Regions from separate parts of the Paenibacillus xanthanilyticus genome, predicted to be linked through region 1. Evidence: riboswitches for the same ligand, from Rfam matches in the RefSeq annotation. Region 1 holds a riboswitch; the other holds the start of a gene.
The links. A riboswitch is a leader RNA that binds a small molecule or an ion and turns the genes downstream of it on or off. The one in region 1 is predicted to bind FMN.
Positions count from the first base shown of each region.

Region 1 (8,012 bases):
CGCACCTCGTACATCATGTTATCTTCGATCTGCTTCGAGTCGGTGATGTCCTCTACCCGTCCGTCCCGATAATGAATGCGGACCTGGCTCGGCTCGCTGATGTGGTTGATGACGATGCTGCCTTCCTCGCCTTGAATTTCCGACGGTACATAGGAATTCGAGATCTTGGAATACATCAGCACCGCATCCAGGTCGCCGTATTTCAAAATCAGGCTGCCGTTGCCGTCGACGCCGGATTCGAGCATGTATGCTTCCGCTTGTACCGCGCTCGGCTTGCCGAACAGCACGGCGGTCGGATACACGCAATAGACGCCGATATCCATTAGCGAGCCATTGGACAGCTCCGGCTTGAATGCGTTCAAGACCGTTCCCTGCTTGTAGGCGTCATAACGCGAAGAATACTGACAGTAGCTCGCGAAGAAGCGGCGAACGCGTCCGATCTTGTGCAGATTGTTCCGGATGGCGGTAAAGTTCGGCGTCAACGTCGACTTCAGCGCCTCCATGAACAAAACGTTGTTCCGCTTGGCCGTCTCGATCATCTCGCGCAGCTCGCGCGCGTTGGATGCGGCTGGCTTCTCGCACAAGACGTGCTTGCCGTGCTCCATGCTTGCGATCGATTGCCCGGCGTGATAAGCGTTGGGACTTGCCACATAGACGGCGTCGATCACGTCGCTTTGGAGCATCTCGTCCAGCGACGTGAACCGATGCTCGATCCCCAGCTTGTCCGCGTATTCGTTCGCCCGCGCTTCCGTGCGCGAATAGACGGCCGCGATTTCCGCGCCTTCCGCCAGTCTCGCTGCTTTCACGAATTTCTCCGTTATCGTGTTGGTGCCAATTATGCCGAATCGAATCATTCTATTCGCTCCTGTTGCTTGATTTGATCATGAATGTTACCGATGTTCCTGAAGAAAATCGACGGTTAATTCCAGCGCACGCTCGAGATGCGGCGTCGGGCCGGCGAACGGATGGACCGCGCCGAAGGTATGGTTCGCGCCTTCAATCCGCAAATGCCGCTGATCCGGCGCGGCCTGACGGAGTCGTTCATGACCGAGGACGAGCCGCGGCGCATCCTGGTCGCCTTGAATCGTTAACACCGGCACCGTCAAGCTCGCGATGGCCTTAAGGATGTCGAACCGCTCGCGGTTTTGCGCCAAATCCTCGAAGAACCCCGCCGTAATCGGCATCTGCTGCTTCGTGCGCGCGTTCTCCACATAGCCGATCCCGTCGCGAAGCACCTGCTCTCGGAACTCGTCTCCGAACAGATTGGCGTCGGCGATCCCGTTCCAGCTTACGACCGCTTGGCATGCATCCGGATGGCTGGCCGCGGCAATCAGACTGTTGCCTCCGCCACGGCTGTGGCCGACCAGCGCGATCCGCGACGCGTCCATCCGATCCGACAGCGGCAAGTCGCCGGCCTGCAAACGCTCGAGCAGCGCGGACAAATCCGCCTGTTCCCGGCTGTATGTATTCCGTCCGAATTTGTGCAGCTCGTCGAAATCGGATTGGCCGACTCCGTTGCAGCTGAAATTGAACGTCACGACCGCGAACCCGCTTTGCGCCAGCCGCTCGGCGGCATACGGGAAGAATCCCCAATCCTTAAAGCCTTTGAAGCCGTGGACGAGCAGCACGACCGGTCTGCGTCCTTCCTCGCCGGTCGCGCGCACTTCGCCTCGAATGGTCAAATCCCGTTCGAGCGCGAACTCGAAAGAAGCCGTATCAAGCGGTTGTTGATCCATGATCCTTCCTCCTTGCCTCGTCTATGCCTGCCGCGTTTCACTATCTTACCAAAGATTGATTCTCCACGGGTAATCAATTTTCACCTGGCGAGCGGATTGGTTTTGAAGCAAATTGTGAACATTTTCGTTGCTATATATGTAGAAAAAGAGCGGCCTCTATCGAGGCGCGCTCTGCATGCGCAATATTTGAATTTATGGCTTCGGTGCCGGTTTCTCGGGTTCGTCCTGCTGCCACGAGATCGCGAACAGCGTCGTCCAGATCAACATGAAGCCGATCAACTGCGGGAACGAGATCATTTGATCGAAGACGACCCAGTTAATAATGACGCCGACCATCGGGAAGCTGAGCTCCGCCAGCGTGGCGTAAGAGGCCTTCACCGTGCTCAGCCCTTTGTAGTAGAGCAGCATGCTGAACAGCCCGGGCAGCAGCGCCGAAAGCGCCAAATTAAGGACGAGCAGCCCCGTATCGCGCCCTTCGGCCGGCATCGTCCATCCGTGGCTCTGCGTCAGCGTGAGGACGAACAGCAGCGGCAGCGCCAGGATGAACCGAAGCGAGGTGACCGTCTCGTAGGACATTTTGCCCAGCATGTAACGGCCCATCACGGTGGAGCCGCCCCATAGCAGCGCGGCGCCGATCGAGAACATGCTGCCGATCTGAATAAAGTCGGAGGCGCCGCTTTGGGGAATCGAGAACCCGAAGGTCAGGAGATACGTGCCCAACAGCGCCAGCACGAACAAGAAGCCGAACCTGCGAGGCAGATGCTCCTTCAGCAGCCAGCGCGCGAGCAAAATCGCGAATAGCGGCTGAAGCTTCTGCAGCAGCAGAACCGCGTTCAGATCGCCGCTCGCCAGCCCCTTCGTGAACAGGATCGTGGCGATCGCCGAGCCGCCCCATGACACGAACAGCAGCGCGCCGACATGCGATAGCCGCAGGCCGCTAAGCTCGCCGCGGCGGCTCCATAGGACGGGCGCGGCGAAGAGGAACAGAATCGCGTGTTCCAGCAGAACGATCTGCGTGGAAGTCAGATGCTCCAGCAGCAAGATGCGGAACAGCGGGTCGACGCCCCATAACGCGGCGCCGATGACGACGAGCCAGAACGCGGGCAGGCCGCGCTTGGTTCGCAGAACAGGTGTTACCGATACGGTACTCATGAATAATTACCCCTTCTGGATCCAGGGACATGAAGGAAGAAGGCCCCGTCTTGCGCGTCATGCGCAAAACGGGGCCAGTCAAATAAACCTGCGGATTAGCCTCTTTAGACGAGACGAGTCCCCCGCAAATTTACAGCTGATCTTCTACCATCCGGACTATACCGTCGGCCTTGGATTCGCACCAAATCAGTCCCCCGCCCGCTGACGGGAAGAGGAGTCGCGGGCTTCTTTCCTCCATGTGAAAGTTACCGCCGGTCGGGAATTGCACCCTACCCCGAAGATCGATATTAGATTTTGCAATGCCACTTCACTTTCTATAGTTTATTACTTTCTTCTCAAAATGTCTAGCCCACAATTCAAAGTGCTGCACTATGAATAAATAAGCGGCGCGTGGACGCGACTTCCGGCGATTGCTCAGTCGCCGCATGACAACGTTGAATTCGGAATGCCATCGACAACGCAGGTTCGATTGTTAGGCGTCCCGAAAAACGTCTTCCGTCAAATCGGCGTTCACGCCCATCGCGGCCCTGCTGCCTTCCGCGGCGGCAATGACCAGCTGGGACGGCGAGACGACCGAGGAATCGCCGGCGGCGTAGACGCCTCGCGCGCTCGTTCGGCCGAACGCGTCGGTAACGATGGCGCCGAACGCATTCAATTCGCAGCCCAGCTGCTCGCCGAAATCGCTCTTCTGCGCGAATCTCGGCGTCACGAAGCCGCCATCTCGCGCAATCGACGTCCCGTCCTTGAACCGGATGGCCTCGAGCTGCCCGTCTCTCCCCTCGTACCTTGCGATCGGCTTCGTATACACGCTGATGCCTCTCCGGTGCAGCGCGATCTGCTGCTCGGCCGACAAATTCGTCTGCCAATTGGTGCAGACGATTAGATCTTTGCTCCAGTTGTAGAGCAGCTTGGCCGTATGGAACGCGCCAGCGCTCTCGGACACGAGCACGAGCCGCTTGTCGCGCAGCTCCCAACCGTCGCAGTACGGGCAATTGAACAAGCTGCTGCCATAGAAATCGCCGAAGCCCTCGATGTCCGGGAAGGACTCCGCCAGCCCCGTTGCCAAAATGATTCGTCCAGCCTCGTATTGCGAGCCGCTTGCGGTCTGCAGCGAAAATCCCGATGGCGACCGATTCACGCGGATGACCTTCTGACGCGCTGCGGCGACGGATGGATAACGTGCCAGCTCCTCGTGCGCGAGTCTTCGAAACTCGGCAGGCTGTACGCCGTCCCGAGTCAGGAAACCGTGCGATGCCCGCGTCACCCGGTTACGGGGCTGCCCGTCGTCGAGCAGCAGCACCTCTCTTCTGGCGCGCCCCAGCAAGAGCGCGGCGTTCAATCCGGCCGGCCCCCCGCCGAGAATCGCGCAATCATACCGCATAGTTCTCCTCCTTCACTTGTCCGATCCCTTGCCCCCTAATTCCGCAATATAGATAAATATGGCAGCTGCGCCTGTTTTCATTCCCCTTTGACGATTTTTAAATACTCGTGCAAGCAAAAAGGCGGTCGCCATCCGGAATGGCAACCGCTCGTTCATGGTTATTGTTCTACCCAGCGCTTGATCACGATAACGGCGTTATGGCCGCCGAATCCGAACGAATTCGAGATGCCGATTCGCAGCTCGGCCCGCCGCGCCTCGTTCGGCACGACGTCCAGATCGCAATCGGGATCGGGCGTCTCTTGGTTGATCGTCGGCGGAATAATGCCGGTTCGCAAACTCTGCACGAGCGCGATCGCTTCCGCTCCTCCGGCAGCGCCGAGCATATGGCCGGTCATCGATTTGTTCGCGGTCACCGGGATGCGGTAGGCGGCTTCGCCAAACAAGCGCTTGATCGCCATCGTCTCGGAGCGGTCGCCCAGCTCCGTGCTCGTCGCATGCGCGCTGATGACGTCCACTTCCTCCGGCCCAATGCCCGCTTCCCGAATCGCTTCGCGCATGGCGCGGTAGGCGCCTTCGCCTTCCGGATGGGTCGCGACAATATGATACGCATCGGAGCTCGCCCCGTAACCGATCACTTCGGCGAGTATCGGCGCCCCGCGGTCGCGGGCGTGCGTCAGCGATTCCAGCACGAGTATGGCCGCGCCTTCGCCGAGGACGAACCCGTCGCGGCCGGCGTCGAACGGTCGGCTCGCCCGCTCCGGCTCGTCATTGCGCGTGGACACGGCGGTCGCGTTCGCGAAGCTTGCCGTTGCAATCTCGGAGACGGCCGCCTCCGAACCGCCGGCGAAGATGACGTCCGTTCTTCCGGATTGGATGCGGTGATACGCCTCTCCGATCGCCGTGTTGCCGATCGAGCAAGCCGTCACCGGCGCGAGCGTCGGGCCGAGCGCGCCCAACCGGATGCTGATCATGGCCGCTGCCATGTTCGCGATCATCATCGGCACGAGCGTCGGACTGACGCGGCCCGGGCCTTTGCCAAGCAGCGTCGCGTGCTGCTCCGTCAGCGTGTGGATGCCGCCGATGCCCGACCCGACATAGACGCCAAGACGCTCCTTGTCGATGCTCGCAAGGTCCAGCGCGGCATGTGCCAACGCTTGATCGGCGGCCGCAAGCGCGAACTGGCAGAACCGGTCCATCCGCCGTGCTTCCTTCGTCCCGAATAACGCCTGAGCGTCGAAATCACGCACGGTGCCGGCAATCCTCGCCTTATGGCCTGCCGTATCGAACGATTCGATCGCCCGCACGCCCGATTCCCCTCGCGTCAGCTTGTCCCAGAACGCGTCAACGCTGTTGCCCAGCGGCGATACGATACCCATGCCCGTAATAACGACTCTTTCCATGTCCACCCATCCCCTTCCAGCCTCTTATGGATGTAATCTTGCCATCTATGTTATCCTATTACAAGTTGTTGTTTATCCTAGTATAAGTGCTACCAGCTTACGTCACGAAAGAAGGGATCCGCATGCATCAACCCACCCGGCTGCAAGCGCTGTCGGCATTCTTGAAGGCGGCTCGCGCCCGCCTGACGCCGGAGACGGCCGGCCTTCCGGCCGGCACTCGCAGACGGACGCCCGGCTTGCGAAGGGAAGAAGTGGCGCAGCTCGCAGGTGTCAGCTCCACCTGGTATACCTGGCTGGAGCAAGGGCGGGATATCCAGGTATCGGCCTCCGTGCTGGACAATGTCGCGGCGGCCCTTCGGCTGACGGACGACGAGCGGAAGTATATGTACGCGCTTGCTTCGGATTCCGGCGCAAGCGTCGCCAAGCTTGCGGCTGACAATCCGCGGCTGACGCCCTCCTTGCGCAAGATCATCGACGAGCTGCGGTATTGTCCGGCGATTATATCGGACCGAAAATGCCAGATCGTCGGCTGGAACGCCGCGGCCGCTTACGTCTTCATGGACTTCGAGCAAATTCCCGAGCACGAGCGCAATATGATCAAGCTGCTCTTCACGCGCCGGGAGTTCCAGCGGTTAGCCGTGAATTGGGAACAGTTCGCCGGCGGCTTCCTGGCCATGTTCCGCTCCTATTACGGTCAGTACGTCGACGATGAATGGTACGAACACTTCCTGCGCGGCATGATCGCCGATCACCCTGACTTCAGACGGCTTTGGGAACAAGGTCAGGTCAGTTATGCGCCCGAGGTGCTGCTCGAATTTCGCCATGCCAAGGCGCGCAAGATGCTTTTCCAGTTAACCTCCCTGCAGGCGCACGGCAGCGGCGATTTGCGCTGCAGCATCTATACGCCCGCCCCCGAGTCGAATACGGAAGCGAAATTGAAGCAATACATGGATGCGGCGCCATAATCGGCGCAGCGCCGAATAAGGGACTTGGGATACGGCGGACGTATCCTAAGTCCCTTCATCTTCACCCACGACTGCTGTGCTGCTCCTCCCTCTCGCTGCCCGCGTCTTGGTCTGAGCGCTTGTCGTAGGCGTCTCGCGCCTCGCGCACCAGCGGATAATGATCGACCGCCCAGGACTTCATATGCCGAAGCGGGATGAGGAGCGAACGCCCAAGCGGGGTCAGCCGATATTCGACGCCCGGCGGGATCGTATCGTGAACGTCCCGCTCTAGGAGACCGTCGCGTTCTAATTGCCGCAGCGTTTGCGTGAGCATCTTTTTGGATATCCCTTCGATTCTACGAAGAAATTCGCCGTATCGGACGGCGCCGCCTTCCATGGCATAGATGGCGAGAACCGCCCATTTGCTCGCGATAATTTCCAGCAACAAACTGTAGCCGCATTTCGCGATCGAAATATCCGGCACCGCTGCCTTTCGTTTGCCCATCGTCTCTCCCTCCGATAATCCGGATACTTTAAAGTGCCTACTTACTTTATTTTAGTTCGCAGACTAAAGTGTGTCTATACCGATAAACGAAGGAGAGATAGCCATGAAATTGTATGAGCTTAACGGAGGATTTAGTTTGGATCACTTGAAAATGGCCGATCGGCCCATACCCGTGCCGGGGCCACGCGAGGTGCTGATCCGCATACGCGCCGTGTCGCTAAATGCTAGAGATCTAGGCGTCATCGACGGCTTCTACGCTCCCGACTTGCCCCTCCCGTTCACGCCGGTTTCGGACGGCGTCGGCGAGATCGTTGGCATCGGCTCGGACGTCAGCCGCTTCAACATCGGAGACCGCGTGAGCGGCATATTCACCCAGCAGTGGCTGACAGGTCCCCCGCATCGCCGTTACGCTGGGAGCACGCTTGGCAGCCCGCTGCCTGGATTATTAACCGAGTATGCGGTGATCGACGAGAACGGCCTTGTCTTTGTTCCGAATTATCTGACCGACCCGGAGGCTGCGGCGCTTCCCTGCGCAGGCGTGACGGCTTGGCATGCGATCGTGGAAGAAGGCCGCGTGAAAGCTGGCGACACGGTCGTCGTGCAAGGCACCGGCGGCGTAGCGCTCTTCGCGCTGCAGTTCGCGAAACTGCACGGCGCGAGGGTCATCGTCGCTTCCGGGAGCGACGAGAAGCTGGCGCGCGCCAAAGCCCTCGGCGCAGACTTCGGGATCAATTATCGGTCGACGCCGGATTGGGATGAAGCTGTAAGGGCGATTACCGGGGGAGAAGGCGCCGATCATGTGGTTGATCTCGGCGGCGCCGCGACGATTGAACGCTCCGTTAACGCCGTTCGAACCGGCGGGCGGGTCAGCGTCGTCGGCATTCTGTCAGGCGC
Region 1 is NZ_JBHUHA010000001.1:893,219-901,230, forward strand. It holds gene ACFSKT_RS03820 (Gfo/Idh/MocA family protein) at 1-854, opposite strand, end outside; gene ACFSKT_RS03825 (alpha/beta hydrolase family protein) at 891-1,736, opposite strand; gene ACFSKT_RS03830 (DMT family transporter) at 1,929-2,888, opposite strand; FMN riboswitch at 3,024-3,174, opposite strand; gene ACFSKT_RS03835 (NAD(P)/FAD-dependent oxidoreductase) at 3,361-4,269, opposite strand; gene fabF (beta-ketoacyl-ACP synthase II) at 4,428-5,669, opposite strand; gene ACFSKT_RS03845 (helix-turn-helix transcriptional regulator) at 5,792-6,634, shown strand; gene ACFSKT_RS03850 (winged helix-turn-helix transcriptional regulator) at 6,696-7,118, opposite strand; gene ACFSKT_RS03855 (zinc-dependent alcohol dehydrogenase family protein) at 7,222-8,012, shown strand, end outside.

Region 2 (8,012 bases), 1.2 Mb from region 1:
CGATCATGAATTTCCATACGGACGTCAGCATGAAGGAAGTGCACCAGCGGATAGCGGAACTTGTGACGGGGAACAAATCGGAGCATCCGCTATGGCTGCAAATTCCATATTCGCTCGGCATCGGCATCGGCATGGTGCTCTTCTTCAATCATCTGTTCCGCAAACGGTTCAACGAAGAGCCGAACCCGCTGGAGGTGGAACTCTATTTGTACGAAGAGAATGTCAACAACTACGTCATTGCCGATGAAATGCGAAGAAAAAATAAGAGCCGGAAGGCGCTCGAGGCTGAGGGGGATACCAGCTTGAACCGGGGCGGCAAAGACGATGGCTAATGCCGTGAGCAATCTGTTCGTCGCGCTGCTCGGCTTGGCGGGAGGGCTTGCGGTCGGCAGCGGACTCGTCGCCCTGCTTATCGTCCTCGACTTGATCCCCCGCCTTGCCCAAGTGTCGAGCGCATATCGCAAATCGTTCTGGTTCGAGACGGCCGTCTTGTCGGGGGCGATGTATTGGTCGGTCGCGGATATGATGGATTGGAAGCTAAGGCTCCCCATACCGGACGTCGTCTTGCTCGTCCCCGTTGGCGTGCTTTCGGGTATTTTTGTCGGGATGCTGGCGGCGGCGCTGACGGAAGTCATGAATGTGCTGCCTATATTGGCGAGACGGCTGCATCTTCACGATTATATGGTTTCGCTCGTAATGGCGATGGTGCTCGGCAAAATTATCGGCTCCTTGTTTGACTGGCTCGTATTTCAGCGCCTGAATTGACAATTTCGACACGAGGGAGAAGTGACGACAGATGACGGATTTCGATCAGGATCAGCAATCACGGGAAGGCGGCGGACGCCGGACGATCCATCCGATTTGGCTGGATGATGCCGAGCTGGCGGACGAGCATGGCGATAGAGAGGACACGGATCGGCATGATTACCATCTGTCCACGTTCGGCATGGCGCTCACCGGACGCCGCAAACGGGCGGATCGTAAGGAACATAAGCCTGAACCGGTTCCGATCCCCGAACATATCGATGATTATATCGATCTGCTGGAGCAGGAGGTCGGCTATAAGAAGAGCTTTGACGTCGTCGTGCGAGAGATGACGTTCGGGGAGCGGAAGACGGCGCTTTTTTTCATGAATGGGTTCGGCAAGGATACGATCCTGCAGGATGTGCTCAAACGTTTGAGCTATTTGCACCCGGACGACTTGTCGACAGGGGCGCTCCAATCCTTCTTCGATAATTACGTGCCGGCCGTGCAAGTCGTGAAGGAAGGCGATTGGAATAAAATGATGACGAACGTGCTGGCAGGCGCAAGCGCCCTCTACATCGACGGGGAGAAGGAAGTGCTCCTGATCGACGCGAAGTCGTTCCCGGCGCGCGGCCCCGAAGAGCCGACGCTGGAGCGGGTCGTGCGCGGCAGCCGGGACGGCTTCGTCGAGACGCTCATGACCAATGTGACGCTCGTGCGCCGCCGCTTGCGCGACAAACATTTGCGCTATGAAATCATGCGCGTCGGCGAACGGACGCAGACGGACGTATGTATTGCCTATATCGACGATATCGTCGACATGGAGCTCGTGGAATCGATTCGGGACAAAATATCGATGATCAAAATCGACGGGCTGCCGCTGGCCGACAAACAGCTGGAAGAGGCGACGGTCAAACGCGGATGGAGCCCGTTCCCGCTCGTGCGCTATTCGGAGCGCCCGGACACGGTCGCTTCCCATTTGCTCGAAGGCCATGTCGCCGTATTCGTGGATACGACGCCGAGCGTCATGATATTGCCGACGACGTTCTTCGACCACATCCAGCACGCGGAGGAGAACCGGCAGGCGCCATTCATCGGCACCTACCTGCGGTGGGTACGTTTCTTCGGTATTTTCGCTTCGCTGTTTCTGCTGCCGATCTGGTTTCTATATGCGCTTGATCCTGGGTTGAAGCCCGACGCGCTCGCGTTTCTCGGCGCTCAGAAGGAAAGCCGTCTGCCGATGGTCGTACAATTCCTGATGGCGGAGCTCGGAGTTGACTTGCTTCGGATGGCTGCGATTCATACGCCGACGCCGCTCGCGACCGCCATGTCGCTGATCTCCGCGATCCTCATCGGGGACATCGCCGTGCAGACGGGCTTGTTTATCAATGAGGTTATCCTATATATGGCCGTTGCCGCGATCGGCATGTTCGCGACGCCAAGCTACGAGCTGGGATTAGCCAACCGCATCGTGCGCTTGCTGTTCATCGTGGTCGTCGCGACGCTGCACGTGCCGGGCTTCATGATCGTGGCGGCCGCCATCACGATTCTGCTGGCCATGGAACGTTCCTTCAACCGTCCGTACTTGTGGCCGTTCATCCCGTTCGACGCCAAGGGGATGTGGAACATCATCGTGCGTCCTCCCGTGCTGCAGAACCGGACGCGTCCGAATTTGCTCAAGCCGCAGCAGCGCGACAAGATGCCGGGCGGCAGCAGCGGCAGCGGAAGCGGCAGAGGGGGCCAAGTGCATTAACGGCCATCACGACCGCAAATAATGCAAATGAAATGCGAATTTATCCATTTTACCAGGGGACAGGGGTAGGATATACTTTCGTTAAATGATGCAAACCAATCGTCATGGGATTTCATGGAGAAGCCGGAGGGGAAACAATGTATTTACACGGAACAAGCGCAATTAACGGCCAAGGGCATTTGACAATCGGCGGCTGTGATGTCACCGAATTGGCGAAACAATACGGAACCCCGCTATATATTGTGGACGAGGCGCTCGTGCGTCAGCGCGCGCGCGAATACGTCGAGGCATTCAAGGCATCGGGCTTGAAATTCCAGGTTGCGTATGCCAGCAAGGCGTTCAGCGTCATGGCGATGTGCGCGATCGCGGAGCAGGAAGGCCTGTCGCTGGACGTCGTCTCCGACGGCGAGCTGTATACCGCGCTGAAGGCCGGATTCCCGGCGCATCGCATCCATTTCCATGGCAACAACAAGACGCCGGACGAGATTTTGATGGCGCTGGACGCCGAGATCGGTTGCTTCGTCGTGGATAACTTCGACGAGCTGGCCCTCTTGAACGCGCTGGCCGGCGATAAAGGGATGAAAGTAAACGTACTGCTCCGCGTTACGCCGGGCGTCGAAGCGCATACGCATGAGTATATTTCGACCGGCCAGCAAGATTCCAAATTCGGGTTCGACGTTGAAAGCGGCGCTGCGTTCCGCGGGGTGCGGGAAGCGCATGAGCTGCCGAATCTGGAGCTGCTCGGCGTCCATTCCCATATCGGCTCCCAAATCTTCGAGGTCGACGGCTTCGAGGTAGCGGCGAGCAAAGTGGCGCAATTCGCCCTGCTCGTTCGGGATGAACTGAGTGTAACGTTCCCCGTTATCAATCTGGGCGGCGGCTTCGGCATCCGCTATGTGGAAGGCGACACGCCGCTGCCGGTCGCAACCTACGTCAAGGCGATTACGGACGCGATCAAAGACAACTTCGGCGCGGCAAACTATCCCATTCCGGAAATTTGGGTGGAGCCTGGCCGCAGCATCGTCGGCGATGCCGGCACGACGCTCTACACGATCGGGACAAGCAAAGATATTCCCGGCGTGCGCAAGTACATCGCCGTTGACGGCGGCATGACCGACAACCCGCGTCCGGCGCTCTACGAGTCCAAGTACGAAGCCGTTATCGCGAATCGGGCGGACGACGCTGCCGAAGAGACCGTGACGGTCGCCGGCAAATGCTGCGAGAGCGGCGACAAGCTGATCATCGATTGCGTATTGGCGAAGCCGCAGACGGGCGATCTGCTCGCGGTGCTGTGCACGGGCGCCTACAACTATTCGATGGCGAGCAACTATAACCGGATTCGCCGTCCGAGCGTCGTCTTCGTGAAGGATGGCCACTCGGATCTGGTCGTCAAGCGCGAGTCGCTGGACGACATTGTGGGCAACGATATTTTGCCGGCGCGAATGAAGAAAGCGTCCGCGGTCCAATAATTCGCTTCCGTCCCCCGGTGCTTACGGCCGCTTCATGCGGCGTTCGCCGGGGGACAAGCTTTTTATCGGGGACGCTTTCTGCTATAATGGCAATGTTTAGATAACCGAAAGGGTGGATTTCAATGGCAAAACAAGCGAAAATCACGATGGCGGACGGAGCGGAAGTCGTACTGGACCTGTTCGATCAAGACGCGCCTAATACAGTTGCAAACTTCGAGAAGCTGGCAAACGAGGGCTTTTACAACGGTCTTACGTTCCACCGCGTCATTCCGGGCTTCGTCGCGCAAGGCGGCTGCCCGAACGGCATGGGCACAGGCGGCCCGGGCTATACGATCAACTGCGAGATCAACCCGAACAAGCACGAGCGCGGCACGCTCGCGATGGCGCACGCCGGACGCAATACAGGCGGCAGCCAGTTCTACATCTGTTACCAGCCGCAGCCTCATCTGGACGGCGGACATACCGTGTTCGGTAAAGTGGCAAAAGGCATGGAGCACGTCGACACGTTCAAGAACGGCGTGAAGATGGAGAAAGTCGAAGTCGTCGAAGTGTAAGCAAGCCGGAGTGAACGAATCCCCCGCAGCGGTGACAACCGCGCGGGGGATTTTCTGTTTCGGGAGCAGCTTGGCCGTGTATTAACAACTATCGAAGACCGGCAACGGGCGCCTAATGAAGGGCGGTCTACCCGTGCCGAGCAAGAGTTGAAGGGGGAGCTGAGCTTATGGAACGCAGTCGATACTATATGTCGGTATCCGCCCGGACGATCGAGACAGCGCCGTCGATCGCGGAGCAGCTGACAATATACGCAAACGAGGAGGAGCTGCTCGCGCTGGAGAAGCTGCTCGAGCAGGAGGACAAGGATGATCAGCTGACGCATGTGAGGGCCGCGATCCCGTACAAGTCCGCCGAGCGCGACCCAGCGACGGACCGGTTCAGCGAGCATTTGGAGATGCTCTATGCGTATATTTACAAGATCGGCACGCCTGAGACGAAGGCGCATATCGAGTCGATGGACATTTTGCCGAAGCTGGAGAATCAGAACCACTACTTACCCGGATACAAGTGAACCGAAATACCATGAAATTGACGCTCGGCCGCCCGATAGGCGCCGAGCTTTTTTCTGCTGGCCGCATCCGCGCGCCGAAGGGCCGACGATACTGCAGAAAGGGAAGCTGGTTGCTTTTTTTCAGGGGGAGTGGTAACATTTTGTCAAAGTATTGCAGCTTACCTTCGGGGCAGGGTGAAATTCCCAACCGGCGGTGATCAAGGGCGGTTTCGGCCACGCATCTCGCATGCGAGCCGATAACGAGCTTGTCAGTCCGTGACCCGGACAGCTCGCGTGACGCTTCTCGACTTGCGAGAGCGGCGGCGAATGGACGGTGGACCCGGTGTGATTCCGGGACCGACAGTATAGTCTGGATGGGAGAAGGGGGCGGCAGCGTATACCGTTCAACGATATAACCTGGCGACTTGTTCTTTTTTTCACGCAGTCATAGGTTTTATTTGAGCGTGTTCTTGTGCTGTTTCCTTGTGTCACTCCCATCACCCCGTCGGCTTCATGCGGATAGGGGTGTTTTTATTTTGTCGATCGTGTTAAATGACGCATACTATATGCAGCTCGCCTTGGATATGGCGGCGAAAGCAAGCGGCCAGACCGACATTAATCCGGTCGTCGGCTGCGTCATCGTCAAGGAAGGCCGCATCGTCGGACTCGGCGCCCATCTGAAGCGCGGCGAAGGTCACGCCGAAGTGCATGCGCTGCGCATGGCCGGCGACCAAGCCGAAGGCGCTACCGCTTATGTGACGCTCGAGCCGTGCAGCCATCACGGCAAGACGCCTCCATGCTGCGAGCGGCTAATCGAGGCTAACGTATCCCGCGTCGTCGTCGCCTGCACGGATCCGAATCCGATGGTCGCTGGCCGGGGCGTGAAGCGGCTGCAAGAGGCGGGAATCGACGTCGAGGTCGGCCTGCTCGGCGAAGCTTCGGAGCGGATGAACGAGAAATTCAACAAATTCATTACGACGCGCAAGCCGTTCGTGACGCTTAAGACCGCGATGACGCTGGACGGCAAAATCGCCGCGAAGACCGGCGACAGCCGCTATGTCAGCGGCCCGGCGGCCCGTGAACAGGTACATACGCTTCGGCACCAGCATATGGGCATTATGGTCGGCGTACAGACCGCGCTCGCCGACGATCCGGAGCTAACGACAAGGCTCAGTGTGCCTGCGGTGCATCCGGCTCGCATTATCGTGGATTCCAAACTAAGGCTGCCGGTGACTTCCCGCCTGTTTCATAACAAGGACGTCCCCGTTATTATCTTGACGGTCGGAGGGGCGGACGAGAAGCGGCGAGCCGCGCTTGAATCCGCAGGAGCGCGAGTGCTGGCGTGCGGTGTGGGCGAACAAGTCGATCTGGAGATCGCCATGACGAAGCTTGGGGAGCTTGAGATCGGCTCGATTCTGCTCGAAGGCGGCGGCAAGCTGAACGGCGCCATGCTGGAGCTCGGCCTGATCGATAAGATCATGCTGTTTATCGCGCCGAAGATTATCGGCGGCGACGCCGCTCCGGAAGCCTTCTCCTTCGGCGGCTTTGAACGAATGAGCGAGGCGATCGGCCTGACCGGCGTGACGATGGAGCAGGTCGGCGACGATTATTGCCTAACCGGCTATCCGAAGTACGCGGATCGCTGAATCCGGATCGCGATTGGAGCGGGAGGGGGAGTAACTTGTTTACGGGATTGATTGAAGAAGTAGGGACGCTCAAGCGTTCCTACAAGCAAGGCGAGGCCATGAAGCTGACGATCGAGGCGTCGCGCGTGCTGGGTGACGTGAAGGACGGCGATAGCATCGCCGTGAACGGGGTGTGCTTGACCGTGACGGATTTCGACGCCGCTTCGTTTACCGTCGACGTCATGCCGCAGACCTTTCGTCATACGAATTTGAAGGATATGCGTCCGGGCGAGCGGCTCAATCTCGAGCGCGCGATGCAGGCTGGCGGACGATTCGGCGGCCATATCGTCCAGGGACACGTCGACGGGACGGGCACGATCATGGCGCGAACGCCGGATGCGAACGCGGTCGTCTTTACGATTCAGCCCCACGACGCGTCGCTGATGCGTTATGTCATCGCGCAAGGGTCGGTCACGCTAGACGGAATCAGCTTGACGGTTATCGACCGGAGCGACAACGAGTTTTCCGTCTCCATCATCCCGCATACGCTGCGGGAGACCGCGCTTCAATTGAAGCAGCCCGGCAGCGTCATCAATATCGAAGGCGACGTGCTGGGTAAATACGTGGACCATCTGCTGCGCTATCCGGGAGCCGCGGGGCAAGACGGCGAGCAGAACCGGAAGAAGAGCGGCGGATTAACGGCGGCTTTTCTCGCCGAGAACGGTTTTTTCTAGGGAGAGTGAACAAGCATGACAACGGACCAAACGATATTCGACCCGATTGAAGACGCGCTGCAGGATTTGCGCGAAGGTAAGTGCATTATCGTAGTGGACGACGAAGACCGGGAGAACGAAGGCGATCTGATCGCGCTTGCGGACAAGACTTCGCCCGAGGTCATCAACTTCATGATTTCGGAAGCCCGCGGGCTCGTGTGCGTGCCGATTACGCAAGAGCGGGCGGAGGAGCTGGACCTGCCGCCGATGGTCACGCATAATACGGATTACCATGGGACGGCGTTCACGGTGTCCGTCGACCACGTCACGACCTCGACGGGGATATCGGCCGGCGAACGGTCGCAGACGATCCAGGCGCTGATCGATTCGTCCGCCAAGCCGTCCGACTTCCGCCGCCCGGGCCACATCTTCCCCCTCATCGCAAGAGCCGGCGGCGTGCTGCGCAGGGCTGGGCATACGGAAGCGGCCATCGACCTGGCTCGGATGTGCGGTTCCGCTCCGGCGGGCGTGATTTGCGAGATCATCAAAGAAGACGGTACGATGGCCAGACTGATGGACTTGGTGGAGTTCAAGAAGCGTCATGGGCTGAAACTAATCTCCATCGAGGGCATGATCGAATACCGCAATAAAAAGGAGAAGCTC
Region 2 is NZ_JBHUHA010000001.1:2,050,715-2,058,726, reverse strand. It holds gene ACFSKT_RS08655 (stage V sporulation protein AA) at 1-332, shown strand, start outside; gene ACFSKT_RS08650 (stage V sporulation protein AB) at 325-765, shown strand; gene ACFSKT_RS08645 (spore germination protein) at 797-2,497, shown strand; gene lysA (diaminopimelate decarboxylase) at 2,635-3,966, shown strand; gene ACFSKT_RS08635 (peptidylprolyl isomerase) at 4,089-4,520, shown strand; gene ACFSKT_RS08630 (hypothetical protein) at 4,688-5,032, shown strand; FMN riboswitch at 5,189-5,401, shown strand; gene ribD (bifunctional diaminohydroxyphosphoribosylaminopyrimidine deaminase/5-amino-6-(5-phosphoribosylamino)uracil reductase RibD) at 5,548-6,657, shown strand; gene ribE (riboflavin synthase) at 6,693-7,370, shown strand; gene ACFSKT_RS08615 (bifunctional 3,4-dihydroxy-2-butanone-4-phosphate synthase/GTP cyclohydrolase II) at 7,386-8,012, shown strand, end outside.
Region 2: linked by a shared signal. The riboswitch ahead of ribD (bifunctional diaminohydroxyphosphoribosylaminopyrimidine deaminase/5-amino-6-(5-phosphoribosylamino)uracil reductase RibD) and the one ahead of ACFSKT_RS03830 (DMT family transporter) in region 1 are both predicted to bind FMN.